Regions from separate parts of the Lysinibacillus sp. ACHW1.5 genome, predicted to be linked through region 2. Evidence: riboswitches for the same ligand, from Rfam matches in the RefSeq annotation. Region 2 holds a riboswitch; each other region holds the start of a gene.

Region 1 (4,501 bases), 1.3 Mb from region 2:
ATGGCATTTATGTGGATTTCGTCTATATATATTCGTACATTTATGTATTTCTATACGACCGTTGTTGGACTTGCACAAATATTGAAGATCAAGGATCATCGTCCACTCATTATACCGATGGGTATAATTGTTATTGGACTTTCTCAAATTGTTCATCCAGATATTGTGCATTCTACTAATTATAATAATGAAATTTGGCCAATCTTTTCCTTTATTTTCACCATTTTATTACCTATACTATTGCTGATTGTGGTAGTTATTCGCAATCGCAAATCCAAGGCTCAAAATAACGAAACACCTCAGCAGGAAACAGAAAATGACAATCAAAAAGTCTAATTTCTTCTAAGCTAGAAAAGAAATTAGACTTTTTATTAATTAAATATGATATTCGATTTCATCTACAAAATCCCATTCATATGGTGTTTCTTGGTAAACATAGTAGTTCAACCAGTTAGAGAATAATAGATGCGTATGGGCACGCCATGTATTCATTGGCACTTGTGTAGGATCGTCATTCGGGAAGTAGTTCACAGGAACGGCGATATCTATGCCCTTCGCCACATCGCGACTGTACTCATCGGCTAGCGTTGTCGCATCATACTCTAGATGGCCCGTAATCATAATATTTTTATTATCTTTTGATTGTACAATAAATACCCCAGCATCCTCTGAATAGGATAATAATCGTAGATCTGGATGATTGCGAACCTCGTCAATCGAAACAGATGTATAGCGTGAATGGGGCGCAGTAAATAAATCACTAAAGCCACGTACCAAATCTACAGTTAAATCTGTAATCACATGGGAATAGACGCCTGAGCATTTAGTAGAAAGCTCAACCTTCCCAATGCCATAATGATGATACAATGCAGCCTGTGCCCCCCAACATATATGTAGCACGGATGTCACATTCTTTTTAGACCAATCCATAATTTCTGAAATTTCCTGCCAATAGTTGACCTCTTCAAAAGCCATTTTTTCTACTGGTGCACCAGTTATAATCATACCATCGTAGCGTCGGTGTCGAATCTGATTGAACGTTGTGTAGAAAAGCTGCAAATGGGATTTACTCACATTTTTAGACTCGTGAGTGGCTGTATTCAAAAAGGTAATATTCACCTGTAATGGTGTATTCCCCAATAAACGTAATAATTGGAGCTCAGTTTTTTCTTTTTCTGGCATTAGATTTAATATTAATATATTTAATGGACGGATTTGCTGTGTTTTCGCACGATCTTCTTCCATGACGAAGATTTTTTCCTCACGTAAATGTTCTCCAGCTGGTAAATTTTTCGGAATATTAATTGGCATCTTGCTTTCCCCTCTCTATAATCACTCTCTTTTAGCAAACCTAACTTGCGTACATTGCAACGAAATTAAAAAATCCTCCTCATTCCATACGAGATAGAATGAGAAGGATTTTTTTCACGTCCACTCTTATCTCTCAAAGGAAAAAATCCTTTGCTGGAATTAGCACCTTTCTAACAATTGTTAGAGGTTGCTGAAGCGTCATCGGGCCAAATCCCTCAGCTTCTCTTGATAAGATTATTTAATTATCTTGAATTGTAACACGAACTAGTTAGAATATCAATAATTCATCGAATATTTTGTGATTCATGTGCATGTTCCTTGCTCATTTGATGTACACTAAGCTTGCTATCTGTGGTGTTTCTACATTTAAAATTTATGGTAAACATGCCGTAATTATGTTACCATATACTTTTAGTAAGAGAGAGGAACGTGAATAGTTTGATTAAAATTGAATTTCCAAAACCAGATCTAGTAATCCGTCAACGTGAACAAGATTTAAAACCAGGTGATGTGCCAATCACACCTTACTTCGGTTTTATTGACTTCCATAAAATCACACGTGATAAAGGTGGCATTTTCTTATTCTATAATGACAAGAATGAGCTATTGTTTGTTGGGAAAGCACGTAAAATTCGTCAACGTATTAAAAAACATTTCGAGGATAATGTATCTCCGATGAAAAACCATCGTGATGAAGTGTTCAAAATTGAAGTCTATGAAGTAGAAGATCCAATGGAACGTGAAATTTACGAAACATATGCGATTAATACTTTCCGCTCTAAATATAACGTAGACAAAGTCTTTTATTAGATATCACGTAAAGAAACCGAAATCTCATCTAAAGGGATTTCGTTTTCTTTTATCACATAATGGTCATACGATCAATGGGCGTACTCTGACCGTTTATTCGCAACTCAATGGTATCCAGCTCAGGATTCTTGACGGTGACTTTAAAAACATAGGGTTGAGCCTCTTTCCTTTGCTCGCTGCCTTCCTCTAACTGGATAATAAGCCTATTTCCCTCAGCTGTAATACTTGCCAATACATTCCCTTTTGAATAATAAACAAGGTAATATGGAGCATCCTTTTCATGCAATAGTTGTATTCTGTCATTAGAAACGATATTTTTTTGGACATTATCTGGGACAACCGTTAGCTCATTAATCGTTGGTGGATCGGTAGGTGGTGTAGCATTACAGGCTCCTAGCATTAGTAGGCTTATTAAACCTAGCAACACGAATTTTTTCAAGTAACTCCCCTTCCTTATACGACTATTCTAAGAAAAAAGCTTTACGCTCCTTAGCAATCCAATCTTCTAACTCCTGATCATCACGTTTTACTAACCGATTGATGAGCACATCATGCCATATATAATCCTCTAACAAATAAATATGAACCGGATCATTGGTGATAAAGGCCGTCTCTTGGGTAGATGGAGAATGACCATAAATCATTTCCTGACCATCTATCGATAAGATAAACCAATGCGGTGTAGACGCTTTTTTTGTATAATGTGTGGCTCTATGCTGGTCAATTGAGGCGAGATGCTCTCCTACATACAACGTAATGCCATGAACAGGAACATGCAGCGCCACCTCTTGCAAATCTTCACGTAAGGCATCATACATATCTTCCCACATCGACAGCATCACTTTTTTCTTCGCCTTCTTTAGAAGTGACTGACAATAGTTGATAATGGATTCCTTGCCCTTCAGCATGACCACTTTAGGCTCTGCTTCCTGTACTTTTTCCTCTAATTTCTCTAATTTCCCGCTTATAGACGTAAAATTCGACTCCCAGCGCTGTTGCATTTGCTGTAAGAACACAGACACAGGCATTGCCGAATAGGTCGTTTGTTCTGCGGTCTCTTCTTTTAACACGATGCCCTTTTCTACAAGGATATTTAAAATATCATACACTCTTGCACGTGGTATGCCAGAATTTTTACTTACCTGATAGGCACTGACATGACTTTGCTGAACAAGTGCCGTATAGGCCTTTGCTTCATATTCTGTAAAACCCATTTCTTTCAGCTGGGTGATTAATTCCTCCATGTAATCCCTCCATTATCTTTATTATAGGCTACCAATGTGAAGATTTGCCAATGGAAAAATGGGTTTACAGCGCAAATAAATTTAGTTACTATTTCAGTAGTAACTAATTATAAAGAGGTGTCATATGTTGTTTGAAATCGATGTACATATTCTCATACTATTAATTTCTTTTGGATTTCTGGCGGCTTTTGTTGACTCAGTAGTGGGAGGGGGCGGTTTAATTTCACTACCAGCCTTACTATTTGTTGGGCTCAATCCAGCTGCTGCGGTTGCCACGAACAAACTAGCAGGAGCTATGGGCTCGCTCACTTCCTCTATTTCTTTCTATCGTTCTGGCCAGCTGGACATTCGCTCTGTCCTCAAATATTTTCCACTAGCATTTATCGGATCATTATGTGGTGCTTGGACTGTGCATCTGATTAATCCAGCATTACTAAAGCCATTAATGCTTGTTATGCTGGCGGCTGTTGGGGTATATACGATCTTTAAAAAGGATTGGGGTGCCGTCTCTACCGTAAAAAATCTATCTAAAAAACATTTGTTTTTATTTATGCTGCTATTATTTGCTATTGGTTTTTATGATGGATTTCTTGGTCCTGGGACAGGGTCGTTTTTAATCTTTAGCTTCTTACTGGTAGGCTTTGATTTTTTAAAGGCGGCTGGTAATGCGAAGTTTTTAAATTTGGCAAGTAATGTGGCTGGTGTTTGTATGTTTGCCTACTTAGGTCAAATTCATTATGTTTATGGTCTAGTCATGGGCATTGCGCAAATTGGTGGGGCTATGCTTGGCTCACGGATGGCAATCAAGAAAGGAAGTGGCTTTGTCCGCACGCTATTTATTGTCGTTACAATGACATTACTTGCGAAAAATGCCTATGATTTTATGATGCATTAAAATAAACGCCACAGAGTTTGAAATCTGTGGCGTTTTGGCGTTAAATCATAAGCTTTTCGTTTTTAAATTTATGACTAGTGGACAAACTGACAATCACAAAAATAAAGAAGGATGCGACAATTGGTATCGTGACTGTATGCATACCAAAGACGGAAGGATAAAACCGATCAATCATAATATACAACAACATGCCTGAAATCATTGACGCAATCGCTCCGTATTTATTCGCTTTTTTCCAATA
Region 2 (4,501 bases):
AATGAAGCTGGAACACATTATATTTTAAATGGTGAAAAACAGTGGATTACGAATGCAGGCTTTGCTGATGTATTTGTGGTCTACGCAAAAATTGATGGCGATAAATTCTCCGCCTTTATCGTAGAACGTGCCTACAATGGTGTTTCAGTTGGTCCTGAAGAAAAGAAAATGGGGATTAAATCATCATCAACGCGTACATTAGTATTGGAAGATGCGGAAGTACCTGTAGAAAATCTATTAGGTGAAATTGGTCGTGGTCATATTATTGCGTTCAATATTTTAAACATTGGTCGTTATAAACTAGGCGTGGGCACAATTGGCGGATCGAAACGTGCATTGGAGTTAGCTATTCAGTATACAAACCAACGTCAGCAATTTAAGACAAAGCTTTCTGATTTCAATCTGACAAAAGAGAAATTATCAACGATGGCTTCTCAATTGTATGCTTCAGAATCATTAAACTATCGTACTGTGGGTCTATTTGAGGATCGTTTAAGCCAATTAAGCCTAGAAGAGCAAAAGCAAGGTAAAGTAATTGCAGGAGCGATTGCTGAATATGCCATTGAATGCTCTATTGCTAAAGTATTCGGTTCAGAAACTTTAGACTATATTGCTGATGAAGCTGTCCAACTTCATGGCGGTTATGGCTTTATGGCTGAATATGAGGTAGAGCGTATTTACCGTGATTCTCGAATTAATCGAATTTTTGAAGGTACAAACGAAATTAACCGCATGATTGTACCTGGCACATTTATGAAAAAGGCGCTAAAAGGTGAGCTACCATTATTACAAGTTGCCCAAAATTTACAGCAAGAGCTGCTTATGCTAATGCCAGAAGATATCGGTACAGAGCCGTTAGCACAAGAAAAATATTTAGTGAAAAATGCCAAGAAGATTGCTGTATTAGCTGCAGGATTAGCAGCACAACGCTTTGGTGCAAAGCTTGATCAAGAGCAAGAAGTATTGGTAAACATTGCGAATATAGCTAACCAATTATTTGCAATGGAATCAGCTGTCTTACGTACAGAAAAAGCAATTGCTCGTGACGGTGCTGAAAAAGCACATCAAAAATTGCTATACACACAAATTTTCTGCCAAGAAGCATTCTCAGAAATCGAAAAAGAAGCAAAAGACACAATTCTTGCTTCAGCGGATGGCGATGCAGCCCGTATGACATTATCTGCACTGCGTAAGCTAACACGTAATAATCCATACAATTTAATTGCGAAGAAGCGTGAGGCTTCCGTTAAATTGATTGATGCTGAAAAATATATTGTATAATAGTGCAAATTTAACCTAGCTATCTGCAAAAGATAGCTAGGTTTTTTTATATGAGATGGATAATCGTAAAAGGAGCGGATAAATTTGCACAACTGGTGGATAAACTTACAAAAAAGAGTGAAGTTCACCATTGAAAACAACTATGATGGTATACTACAGAAAAAGACAGAAGAGGAGCATTGTAATGACGATTCAATTTTTCCATTATCCGAAATGTACAACATGTAAAAAGGCACAGAAGTGGTTAAATGAGCATGAGGTTGCCTATGAAGAGGTACATATCGCAGAGCAACCTCCCACTAAAGAAGAATTAACAGCTATTTGGCAAGCTAGTGGACAGCCTTTGAAGAAATTTTTTAATACCTCAGGCATGAAATATCGTGAGCTTGGCTTAAAGGACAAGTTAGCGGAAATGACGGAGGATGAGCAGCTTGAGCTACTTGCTTCAGATGGCATGTTAATGAAACGTCCCATCGTGACAGATGGAAAAAAAGTTACTTTAGGTTTTAAAGAAGTAGATTTTGAGCAAGCTTGGAAATAACCGTATTAAACCTTGTATTTATAGGAGAAGTATGGCACACTGAAAGTGAATATATTACATATTTATGGAGGGGTTTTTTGCATGAGCACACCTAAAGACTTACGATACTCTGAAGAACATGAATGGGTAAAAGTAGAAGATGGAAAAGTACGTATTGGTATTACTCACTTCGCACAATCTGAATTAGGAGATATCGTATTCGTTGAGCTTCCACAAGTTGGCGACGAAATCAAAACAGATGATCCATTCGGTAGCGTAGAATCAGTAAAAACTGTTTCTGAATTATATGCACCAATCTCAGGTACTGTAGTGGAAGTAAATGCAGATTTAGAAGATAGCCCAGAATTCGTTAATGAATCACCATATGAAAAAGCATGGATGATCGTTGTTGAGCCTGCTGACGCATCAGAAGTTGAGAAACTAATGACAGCAGAGCAATACGAAGAAATGATCGCTGAATAAGACAAGCTATAATCGAAAAACGTCGGAAACTACCGGCGTTTTTTGTTATATAATGACTTATAAGTGGGGATCTCTAAATGGAGGTGGCGTAATGTTCGAGGGAAAATGCTTGATAGTAGAAGGACGCTCAGATAAGCTACAAATTGAGCCTATTTTGAATGAGAATGTTACAATACTATGTACGAATGGTACAATTGGTGTGCATCAATTAGAAGAACTACTGGATCCCTATGAGGGCTGTGAGCTATTTACTTTTTTTGATGCAGATACTTCTGGCGATAAGCTACGTGCATTAATGGACAGACATTATCCAGAAGCTGAGCATCTGCGCACAATGCCAACATATAAGGAAGTAGAAACGACACCAAGAAAAGTGCTAGCGATGATTTTACTGCGAGCACATTTTTCAATCCATAATGAATATATTTTGTAAGGTTGCGTGAGTAAATGGAAGAATGGTCAACAGAGCAGTGGGAAGCGGCTAAACAGTCAGGAGAGAAAACTGCATTTTATTTATATACACCGATGTGTGGAACATGTGCAGTGGCATCTAAAATGATGTCCATTATTGAACAATTACTGCCACAGCTACAAATTGGTAAAGCAAATATCAACTTTTTGGAACACATTGCTTATGAGCATCAAATTGAAAGTGTTCCATGTCTACTCATCAGTGATGGCGGAAAAGTGACAGAAAAGATTTATGCTTTTCAATCCGTACCATTTTTATATGAATTGTTAAAAAAATCAATTGACTGAACTTTACTAGCGTGGTAAAGTATCAAATATATTACTAAAACATTAAATATATCGAACTCTTATGAAGAGTGGCGGAGGGAAGTGCCCTATGAAGCCCGGCAACCATCACAATGTGAAAAGGTGCCAAATCACCCAAAGATTTTTCTTTGAAAGATGAGAGAACGGTTTAACGTATTATACGTGACCCCTTCTACTTGTCTGTGAGTGAAGGGGTTTTCTATATGAGAAAAGGAGTATTCGCTATGATCCAGCTTCAAAATATTACAAAGAAATACAAAACAGCAAATGGCGAATTAACGGCAGTCAAAGACGTCAACCTTACTATTAATAAAGGTGAAATTTTTGGCATTATTGGCTATAGTGGTGCTGGTAAAAGTACCATGATTCGTTTATTAAACGGTTTAGAGAAACCGACAGCAGGAACAGTAACGGTGAACAATCAAGAATTTTCATCGATAAAAGGGCAAAAGCTTAGAGCGGCTAGACAAAAGGTAAGTATGATTTTCCAGCATTTCAATTTACTTTGGTCTAGAACAGTTGCCGAAAATATTGCATTCCCTTTAGAAATCGCAGGCTTCCCAAAGGCTCAACGTGAAGCACGTGTGAAGGAATTAATTGCCCTTGTAGGCTTAGAAGGGCGCGATAAGGCATATCCATCCCAGCTTTCTGGTGGACAAAAGCAGCGTGTAGGAATTGCACGTGCATTAGCGAATAATCCAGAGGTTTTACTATGTGATGAGGCGACATCGGCACTCGATCCTGAAACAACGGATGCTATTCTTGATTTACTCGTTGATATAAATGAACGCTTAGGCTTAACTATCGTCCTGATTACCCACGAAATGCATGTCATTCGCAAAATTTGTCATCGTGTAGCAGTGATGGAGGCAGGCGAAATTGTGGAACGTGGTGAGGTATTGCAAGTCTTCCAAGCCCCACAGGCGGCTATTACTAAGAAGTTTGTATCTCAAATTACAGACACTAAGGAAACACAGGATACGGTAGCACAAATTAAAACAAACTATCCAACTGGACAACTTGTCAAACTTATTTTTGTTGGTGAAAAAACAGAACAGCCAGTCATCTCACATCTTGTGAAACAATTTGATGTAGAAGTAAGTATTGTTCACGGAAATATTTCACAAACAAAAAATGGTGCATATGGTACATTGATTGTGCAAATTGATGGCTCTCAGAAAAACGTCACTGAAGCCCTTCGTTATTTAAATACAGTGGAAGTACAGACGGAGGTGATTGAAAATGCTAACTAATCTCTTTCCGAATGTAGACTGGGAAAATATGTGGCAAGCTACGTATGAAACTTTATACATGACAGCTATATCAACGGTTGTGACATTTATTCTTGGGTTAGTCATTGGTATTGTTCTATTTTTAACTAGTCCCAATCAGTTATGGGCAAATAAAATCGTTAACTTTTTAACGGGATCACTCGTTAAT
Region 3 (4,501 bases), 130 kb from region 2:
GTTAGGAAGATGATTGTTTTTGGATGACCTGCAACAGAAGGATCAACGATATTTTCGATGTATTGGATTGGATAAGCTACACGAGTATTTTCTGTTAGTGATCCGTCATCATAGTCACAAATACGCGTTTCTGGATCAACAGCTACGTTTTCTAATACAGAGCCGAAGCGAATCGCATTGTAGATTTCTGGTTCTTTTTCAGCAGAAAGGTTGATTGTTTTTGCATAGCAGCCACCCTCAATATTGAATACACCATTAGCAGACCAACCGTGTTCATCGTCACCGATTAGCTTACGATCAGGATCAGCTGATAACGTCGTTTTACCAGTACCAGATAGACCGAAGAATAACGCTACATCGCCAGCTTCACCAACGTTTGCTGAGCAGTGCATTGAAAGAATACCTTGTTGTGGTAATAAGTAGTTCATGATACCAAAGATAGATTTTTTCATTTCACCAGCATATTCTGTACCACCAATTAAAATAATTTTCTTTTCAAGTGATACGATGATGAATGTTTCAGAAGCAGTACCATCAACCGCAGGATCTGCTTTAAAGTTAGGAGCTGAGATGACAGTGAAGTCAGCAACATGAGAAGCTAATTCATCTGCTGTTGGACGGATAAATAATTGATGAGCAAAAAGATTGTGCCATGCGTATTCATTAATAACTTGAATGCTTAATTGTGAATCTTTGTCAGCACCTGCAAAGCCTTTGAATACGAATAACTCGTCACGTTCTTTTAAATATTTTATTACTTTTACATATAGGTTATCGAACACTTCAGAAGAAATCGGTTGGTTGACTTTACCCCAGTCAATTTGATCTTTTGTGCTTTCTTCTTCTACCGTATATTTATCTTTAGGTGAACGACCAGTGTATTTGCCAGTTTCTGCACGAACTGCGCCATCTACTGTTAACATTGCTTCACCACGAGATGTAGCTTTTTCTGCTAATTGTGGTACTGAAAGTTGAACATTAATGTTACCGCCGTTTAATAATTCCTTCAGTTCGTTTGCAATTTCTACTGAATTCATCGATTAAATACCATCCTTTTTTATAGTATTCCCTTGATTTAGAGGGATTTTTTCTTAATTTCAAAAATAGTATAACACAATTGCTTAAATAATCTATACTAATTAAGAAATTATTTTAGAGTTTTTACCACTTTTCAATAAACTGACAAAAAATAATGTTTTTCGAGTAGAATACCATCAATCCTACTGTAATTAGGCACGAAAATTGAGCCACACATATGTTACCACAAGTAGCTAGGTATGTTGTAGGGATTAATTTGCTTCTATTTACATCATCATCCAAGTATGAAAAGTTTTTGTGTAATAAGTTCTTTCCTTTCTATACAGTAATACATAAGAAAATATTTGACAACGTTCGACCTTTTCAGTAACATGAGATTGAACGGATACTCTTATCCCGAGCTGGTGGAGGGTCAGGCCCTGTGAAACCCGGCAACCTGCATGAACTATTTCACGACATGCGTTGGTGCCAACCTGATGCAAGGGAACATCCCTTGAACGATAAGAGTGAAAGGTTACGCAGTCATTATTCCTTTCCTCATGTAAAGTAACGTGAGAAAAGGATTTTTTTATTGTTAAAAATCAATGTAAAGGTAAGTATATGTAGTTCTTTCCTTATTATAATGACGGATCTTTCGAAATCCTCGTGTTAAAAGCAGCAGTAACGGCTTGAGAGTTCAATCCTTAGGAGCGGACTTGACATGGGTAATGAGTACCGTATTCATACACAACTACTTATTGTAAGAGTATTTAGGAGGAAAACCAAATGACAAACCGTCGACTGTTTACATCAGAGAGTGTAACAGAAGGACATCCAGATAAGATTTGTGACCAAATCTCGGATGCCATTTTAGATGCTATTTTAGCAGAAGATCCAAATGCACGTGTAGCGTGTGAAACAACTGTAACAACAGGATTAGTATTAGTAGCAGGAGAAATTACTACTTCTACTTATGTGGATATTAAAGGTATTGTTCGTGACACTGTAGCTGAAATTGGCTATACACGAGGTAAATATGGCTTTGATGCAGAGAACTTAGCGGTGCTTGTGGCAATTGGCGAACAATCACCTGATATTGCCCAAGGTGTTGATCAGGCATTAGAGGCACGTGAAGGCTCTATGACAGATGCTGACATAGAAGCAATTGGTGCTGGTGACCAAGGCTTAATGTTTGGCTATGCATGTAATGAAACACCAGAGCTAATGCCATTACCAATTAGCTTGGCACACAAATTAGCACGCCGTTTAACAGAAGTACGTAAATCAGGGGAACTTGCCTATTTGCGTCCTGATGGTAAAACGCAAGTAACGATTGAATATGATGACAATAATGTACCGGTTCGCGTGGATACAATTGTTATTTCAACACAGCATGATGAAGAAGCAACACTTGAACAAATTCAAGCAGATTTAAAAGAATTTGTTATTGCACCAGTTGTACCGAGTGAATTATTAGATGCTAATACGAAATACTTCATCAATCCAACTGGCCGTTTTGTAATTGGTGGGCCAAAAGGTGATGCTGGATTAACAGGGCGTAAAATCATTGTTGATACATACGGTGGTTATGCACGTCACGGTGGTGGTGCCTTCTCAGGTAAGGATGCAACCAAGGTAGACCGTTCGGCGGCATATGCAGCACGTTATGTAGCGAAAAACATCGTAGCAGCTGGCTTAGCAGAGCGTGCTGAAGTGCAACTTGCCTATGCGATTGGCGTTGCTCAGCCTGTTTCCATTGCTGTCGATACATTTGGCACAGGTAGAGTGAAAGAAAGCGAAATCGTTGAATGGGTACGCGAGCTATTCGATCTACGCCCAGCAGGTATCATTAAAATGCTTGATCTTCGTCGTCCAATTTATAAACAAACTGCTGCGTATGGACATTTTGGTCGTACAGATTTAAATGTACCATGGGAGCAAATTGATAAAGCAGACGCGCTACGAGAAAAAGCACGTTTATAAACTATTGAACTAAAGTAATGAAGTCATTAGAAAATTATTCTGATGTATTAATAAGCAAAGGGGCAACATTGCTCCTTTTGTTTTTTTTACAAAAATACCTCGCTAGGATTCGTGAACATATTCGGTACACGAAAACGCGAGGGATTTTTTCGTTAGTATTGATTTTTTGTGTAGGTTATTTATTTCTGAAGTGATTTATAATATTGACCTTTTTCTGCGTATTCTCGTACGATGCGTTCCATATCCTCTTTATCTTCAGCATTTAATTCTCGGACAACTTTTGCTGGACGACCTAATGCTAAACTATTTGGAGGAATGACTTTACCAGGAGGTACTAGGCTTCCAGCTCCAATAAATGCACCTTCTCCAATCTCAGCTCCGTCTAAAATAATGGATCCCATACCAATTAAGGCATTTTTGCGAATTGTACAACTATGTAAAGTGACTTGGTGTCCAACTGTTACCTCATCTTCAATAATGAGCGGATATTTTGGGCTTTGGTGTAAACAGCAAAGATCCTGGATACTGACACGTTTACCAATAATCGTTGGGGAAACATCACCACGAATAACCGTATTAAACCAAATAGTTGTTTCGGCGCCAATTGTTACGTCGCCCGTAACAGTTGCGTAATCAGCAATGAAAACAGACGGATCGATCTTTGGCGTTTTATCTTTAAATGGATAAATCATGAAAATCGCCTCTTTTCTTTCTATAATGTAGTATTATCGTATCAAATACGCAACTTTATGGAAATATAAAATTAAAATGTGCTATTTATTTCGATATAATCAAAGTGTAATCATTTTTTAGGAGGACTATGTAATGTGGAAATGGGAAGCTGATGGACAAGCAAAAGCTGTGATTGCTATTCTTCATGGTGCTTATGAAAATCACCGTTGGTATGCATGGCTGATAGAGAAATTAAGATTAGAAGGCTTCCACATAGTCATGGGAGATTTACCGAATCATGGGGGTAATGCAAGGTTTGCTCGAGTCCATGATGAAGACTTCAAATTGTACAATAAGTATACAAGAAACCTGATTGAAAATGCTTTTTCATATAATTTACCAACCTTTGTAATAGGGCATGGACTAGGTGCAACATTAATCCTCCATACACTGCAAAAGAGACAATATGAATGTGCAGGCATTATTTTAACATCACCTTGGTTGCAACTAAAGCTATTACCAGGTAAATTAACAAATGCTTTAACAAGTCTAAGTGCGTTAACGGCCAATGTTAAATTGACACATGATATTACATTAGAGAAATTAACGCGTAGTGTTGAAGGCAGAGAAGAAATGAAAGATGATGTACCGCTCATGTCTGTTGTTTCTGTGAAATGGTATCGAGAACTTCAGCAGATGATGAAAAATTTAGTGATGCTGCCTAAAGGTGAAATGCCTAATATGCCTATGCTAATTATGACAGCTGAGAAGGATAAAATTACGGACACTCGCCAAACTCGAAATTGGCTTCATCAACAGGAATTCACGG
Region 4 (4,501 bases), 2.0 Mb from region 2:
CATAGATAGCAATTTGTTCAATATAGCTTAAGCCAAAGTAGCTTAACGTATTATAAGTCCCCCACATCGTGTGCTGCCCACCATTCACTGTATGGACATTTCGTTTATTGAAGAAAACCTTTATATTTTCTGGTGATTCCACTTGATGAACCAAATGATCAAAATATAAAGTCATGGCCATTCCCCTTTCTTTCCCCATTACCTTTACCTGTATGTTTGATTAGTTTAAAATTTACTCAAGAAAAGGAGTTACTAGTAGGATATGAAAAAAAGTTTCGTTTACCTACAAACTCCGTTCACTAATTTCATAAAGAGGTGATTTGAATGACAGATTTAGTAGCTGCTTTTAAATTGGCATTAGGTAATTATCCTACAGGCGTAACAGTTGTCACGACATGTCATGACACAAAACCGATTGGCTTAACCGTCAATTCCTTTGCATCTGTTTCAATCGACCCGCTCCTTATTTTGTGGTCACTCGATAAAAAATCTCAGCTCCATCCTTATTTCACGACTTCGCCAAATTTTGCGGTCAATATTTTAGCGAGTGATCAAGAGCATTTATGTACACTATTTGCCAGTAAAATCCCTGATCGCTTTGCACAAGCAAAATGGTCAACTTCCTCTTTAGGACTACCGATTTTACATGATACAGCAGCTAATTTACAATGTAAAACATTTCAGCAAATCGATGCTGGCGACCATACCATTTTTATTGGGCAGGTCGTAGACATTACAAATGCTCAAAAAGAGCCTTTGCTTTATCATCGCCGTCATATCGGTCCCATACCAAAAAGCTTTTATAGCTAGCCTTTACACAAAAAAAGGGCCACTTGTAAGCACAGGAAATCCTTCATGCTTATAGGTGGCCGTTTGACATAAGTTCTACTGAAATCATTGTTATTTTTTCTGCGGAAATCTCTGCTTTTCAAGCCTATTAATTTGCACAATCACACCATCTTGAATCGTAATATGCACTTCACCAAATTCAAGATTTTGAATCGCCTTCGCAATTGCCTCTAGTTTCTTATCATCTACTTTTACTGACTGAGCCATACGATACACCCCTTCTTTTTTATCCTTATTGTTCATAAAGAGGCCAACGCATCAAACTGATTGATAGCCCCTCCTATCTCTCAGACACCATCTGTTGGATTTGGCACCTGTTGTTCGGTTGCCGAGGCTTCATTGGGCCAAGTCCCTCCACCTCTCTTGATAAGAGTACTGCGTTTCTTGAAAATAATTCTATAATTCTGCTATAGGAATGTCAATACAAAATATTAGAAAACCTAGTTGAATACTATGCAATATGTCGTTTAGATTAAAAGACTCCCTATACCTAAAGTATTTTATGCCTAGTCAGTGAGAAATAGATGGCAATCCATTAATTTATTACAAGCTCCATTTCCTCATCATGAATTCAAGTGGGCCTCGATGATGTTTAGTCCTCCACCATACAGAAACCACGACACATCCTAAAAAATAACAGCAGGCATACAGCATGGAAAAAGCAAGTGTTTGGTTCTCCAGCTTTTGGCAAATAATTAGTATTCCAATGCCTATAACAACATGGCCAACATAATGCGTTAAAGACATTTGTCCAGTTAATATGAAAGATTGAATAACTTTATTTTTACATGTCTCTACAAGATAGATGGAGCCAACAATGATAACAATAGCCGAAGCCGAATTAGAGAGGACATACATCATATTCGGTGGAATCGGTCCTGTATCAAATAAATACAATGCACTCTCTACATCTAATAAATGAATGGTTGTCATCTTAATGAATAACGTTGAACAAGTCTCAGTCACGATGACTAGCAATAAGCCTATCACCAGTAAGTTTTTTCTTAATGTATGATTTGTTAAATCTAATGTGCCCATTACCATCCCTATCAGAAAGAAGCAAATCCAGGGGAATAGTGGATGATAGCCATTAAACATCAAATTTCTTATAAATCCAGCTGGTGTCCAAAAATCAAGATACTCTAGTAGCACATATGTTGGATGCCAACCAGCAAGGTAACTAAATTGAATTTGAAGCCATTGTGAAAGGATAAGGATGGCACCAATTATGAAGATCATCATTTTCTTGGATTGGGCAATCAAACAAGCAGCAACAAACATATACACGCCATAATAATGTAAGATATCTCCTGTCCAGCCGATTGCATATAATATAATCCCTATCGTAAATAACAAAAGCGCCCTCTTCCACAAAGTAAGTCGATTTTGACGAAGAAGGATTGGGTCCTTACTCTCTCTAGCCTGACGAGTCATTAAGGCTGTCCCTATTCCTGCTAGCATGACAAATACGGCCGAAGCACGTCCCTCGAAAAGATGTTGGAAGGCCATTAACCATGTTGAACCATTCGTTGTAGAACCTGTTATGACGCCAAAATTGACAATGAACATGCCAAGCATGGCGAGAGCTCTTGCAAAATCAAGACCTTCAATGCGCCGATCATCATTTCTTTTTGTCATCTTTGCCCCCTTGGATAACGCTATTCACTGCCTCCTTCCAAATAGCCCTATAGTTCAATTGGTTGCCTGTTAACATGAAATTACCGATATTATCATAGACGAGGGCTAGCATCTGTGCCTTCGCTTCTATATGGGGAGTATCCTCTAGCACGCCTAGCTGTACGCCATATCGTAGGATAGCAACAAAGCTCGTTAAAAAGCTTGTTTCTAGCTCTACTAATTGTCTTTTATAGTTTTCATCGCGGGCCGCTAATAGTACATATTGATTAAATATTTTATTAAAATAAGGGTCCTTGTCCTGTGCCTCAATAGATTTATAGCCTAGCTTAAGTAATTCCTCCTTAAAATTAGCAGAAGAAAGCTCTTTATACTCCACAGCGACATCATGTTGAATTTCTTTATACAATTCATCAAATATGAAAGCGATTAATTGATCTTTTGATTGAAAATAATAGTAAATGGCTGGTTTTGAAATACCGACCTCTGTAGCAATCATTGCTAAGCTTGTTTTTTCAAATCCATTTTCCGCAAACATCCCATAAGCAATTTCTATAATCTTTTGAAAAGTTTGTTCTTTATTTCCCATTATTACCCTCCTTTTTTACCGACCGTTAAGTAAATATTATAGGATGCTAACCTTTTAGACAAGAAAAAACTGCGTAGAAATATTTCTCTACACAGTTCATATTTATTGATTTTGTAAATACATCATTAAAGCTTCTGCTGTTTTTTGCTTGCCCATTACTTTAAGAGGCTGTCCATCAGCAGGTACAATCCAATGAGGTTCATCCCCCCCATATAAAGACTGAGAGCTATTTGCTACCATAAATTGTGCATTGGCTGTTTCCATACGCAGTCTGGCACGAGCTAACAAGAATTCCTCATCATTCGTTGCTTCGAGCTTAAAGCCTACTAACGTTACATTCGGTTGCCATCCCTTAATTTGACCTAATACTTTTGGTGCTTTTTTAAAATGAATAATAGGTGGTTCGTCAGAAGGCATTTTCCCCGTTTCCTCCATTAAATTACCTGATTGATCATATACTTTGTCAATGACCCAATCAGAGCCCGCAGCCGCCATAATGACGATATCGACATGTTGTTGTTGAACTGCATGACGCACCTTTTGTCCTAAATCCTCTATGCCTTCAAATTGAATCAATGTCATATCATTTTGGTTTTCTGGGAGCTGTGCAAAGTAACCATGCATGTATACTACGTTAGCGCCAGCAGCCAGCGCCGCCTCTGCTAAATAACACCCCATTGTGCCTTTTGATAAATTCGTATGACCTCGTACACGATCCCATTTTTCAAGTGTTCCCCCACTTGTAATGAGTACGGTTTTGCCCTGTAATGTCCCCATACACTCACCTATTTTCTGAAATATATACAAATACTATTTTAACGTAATGTAAGGATAGGCTTCAATAGCCACTATTTTAGGGAGCTGTTTTGTTCTTTTAGCCAAGCACTTAATATCTCTGCAAATTTCTTTGTGACGGGCGAAGCATGGTGTTTCATGGCAATACCAATTGTTCGGTAGCCACCTTGCTTTAATGGAATCGCTCTCAATGTTGGCGGTAAATTTTGAATAACCAACTGAGGTAAAATACTGATCCCTAAATGATGGGAAATCATGGAAAGAATCCCTACCTCCTCGGAAAGCTCAAAGCGGATATTCGGCTTAACATGATATTGCTCTAATAGCACCTTGACATCATTTGTCCCTTTATAGGAAGTCATAATAAATGGCATATCCTCTAAATCTACGATATCAATTTCTGTCTTATCAAACAATGGACTTTTATCCGAAACAATACATAATAATGGGTCTTGTTGGAGCTCAGTGAACTGATATTGCTCTGACTTTTGACCATTCAAAAATCCTGCTTCTACTTCACCACTTAAAAGCCATTGTTCAATTTCATAGTAATCTCCCTCTCGTAACTCCACCTGTATCCCTGGAAATTGATTATCCATAATTCGAACAATCTCTGGCATCCAATTGGAAGAA

The links. A riboswitch is a leader RNA that binds a small molecule or an ion and turns the genes downstream of it on or off. The one in region 2 is predicted to bind S-adenosylmethionine.
Region 1: linked by a shared signal. The riboswitch ahead of metA (homoserine O-acetyltransferase MetA) and the one ahead of L6W14_RS18185 (methionine ABC transporter ATP-binding protein) in region 2 are both predicted to bind S-adenosylmethionine.
Region 3: linked by a shared signal. The riboswitch ahead of metK (methionine adenosyltransferase) and the one ahead of L6W14_RS18185 (methionine ABC transporter ATP-binding protein) in region 2 are both predicted to bind S-adenosylmethionine.
Region 4: linked by a shared signal. The riboswitch ahead of L6W14_RS07685 (YezD family protein) and the one ahead of L6W14_RS18185 (methionine ABC transporter ATP-binding protein) in region 2 are both predicted to bind S-adenosylmethionine.

Annotation. Positions count from the first base shown of each region.
Region 1 covers NZ_CP091777.1:2,331,180-2,335,680, forward strand. Annotated here, with positions in the region: gene L6W14_RS11500 (GerAB/ArcD/ProY family transporter) at 1-336, shown strand, start outside; gene metA (homoserine O-acetyltransferase MetA) at 376-1,311, opposite strand; SAM riboswitch class I at 1,435-1,546, opposite strand; gene L6W14_RS11510 (nucleotide excision repair endonuclease) at 1,750-2,121, shown strand; gene L6W14_RS11515 (hypothetical protein) at 2,174-2,560, opposite strand; gene L6W14_RS11520 (TrmB family transcriptional regulator) at 2,583-3,365, opposite strand; gene L6W14_RS11525 (TSUP family transporter) at 3,490-4,260, shown strand; gene panF (sodium/pantothenate symporter) at 4,301-4,501, opposite strand, start outside.
Region 2 covers NZ_CP091777.1:3,615,616-3,620,116, reverse strand. Annotated here, with positions in the region: gene L6W14_RS18210 (acyl-CoA dehydrogenase family protein) at 1-1,281, shown strand, start outside; gene L6W14_RS18205 (arsenate reductase family protein) at 1,466-1,822, shown strand; gene gcvH (glycine cleavage system protein GcvH) at 1,904-2,284, shown strand; gene L6W14_RS18195 (toprim domain-containing protein) at 2,376-2,717, shown strand; gene L6W14_RS18190 (thioredoxin family protein) at 2,732-3,043, shown strand; SAM riboswitch class I at 3,100-3,203, shown strand; gene L6W14_RS18185 (methionine ABC transporter ATP-binding protein) at 3,286-4,314, shown strand; gene L6W14_RS18180 (methionine ABC transporter permease) at 4,304-4,501, shown strand, end outside.
Region 3 covers NZ_CP091777.1:3,483,273-3,487,773, reverse strand. Annotated here, with positions in the region: gene pckA (phosphoenolpyruvate carboxykinase (ATP)) at 1-1,037, opposite strand, end outside; SAM riboswitch class I at 1,427-1,545, shown strand; gene metK (methionine adenosyltransferase) at 1,804-3,000, shown strand; gene L6W14_RS17360 (gamma carbonic anhydrase) at 3,180-3,692, opposite strand; gene L6W14_RS17355 (alpha/beta hydrolase) at 3,826-4,501, shown strand, end outside.
Region 4 covers NZ_CP091777.1:1,619,699-1,624,199, reverse strand. Annotated here, with positions in the region: gene L6W14_RS07695 (VOC family protein) at 1-175, opposite strand, end outside; gene L6W14_RS07690 (flavin reductase family protein) at 325-810, shown strand; gene L6W14_RS07685 (YezD family protein) at 901-1,056, opposite strand; SAM riboswitch class I at 1,127-1,222, opposite strand; gene L6W14_RS07680 (DUF418 domain-containing protein) at 1,393-2,487, opposite strand; gene L6W14_RS07675 (TetR/AcrR family transcriptional regulator) at 2,471-3,073, opposite strand; gene L6W14_RS07670 (phosphopantothenoylcysteine decarboxylase domain-containing protein) at 3,176-3,850, opposite strand; gene L6W14_RS07665 (LysR family transcriptional regulator) at 3,922-4,501, opposite strand, start outside.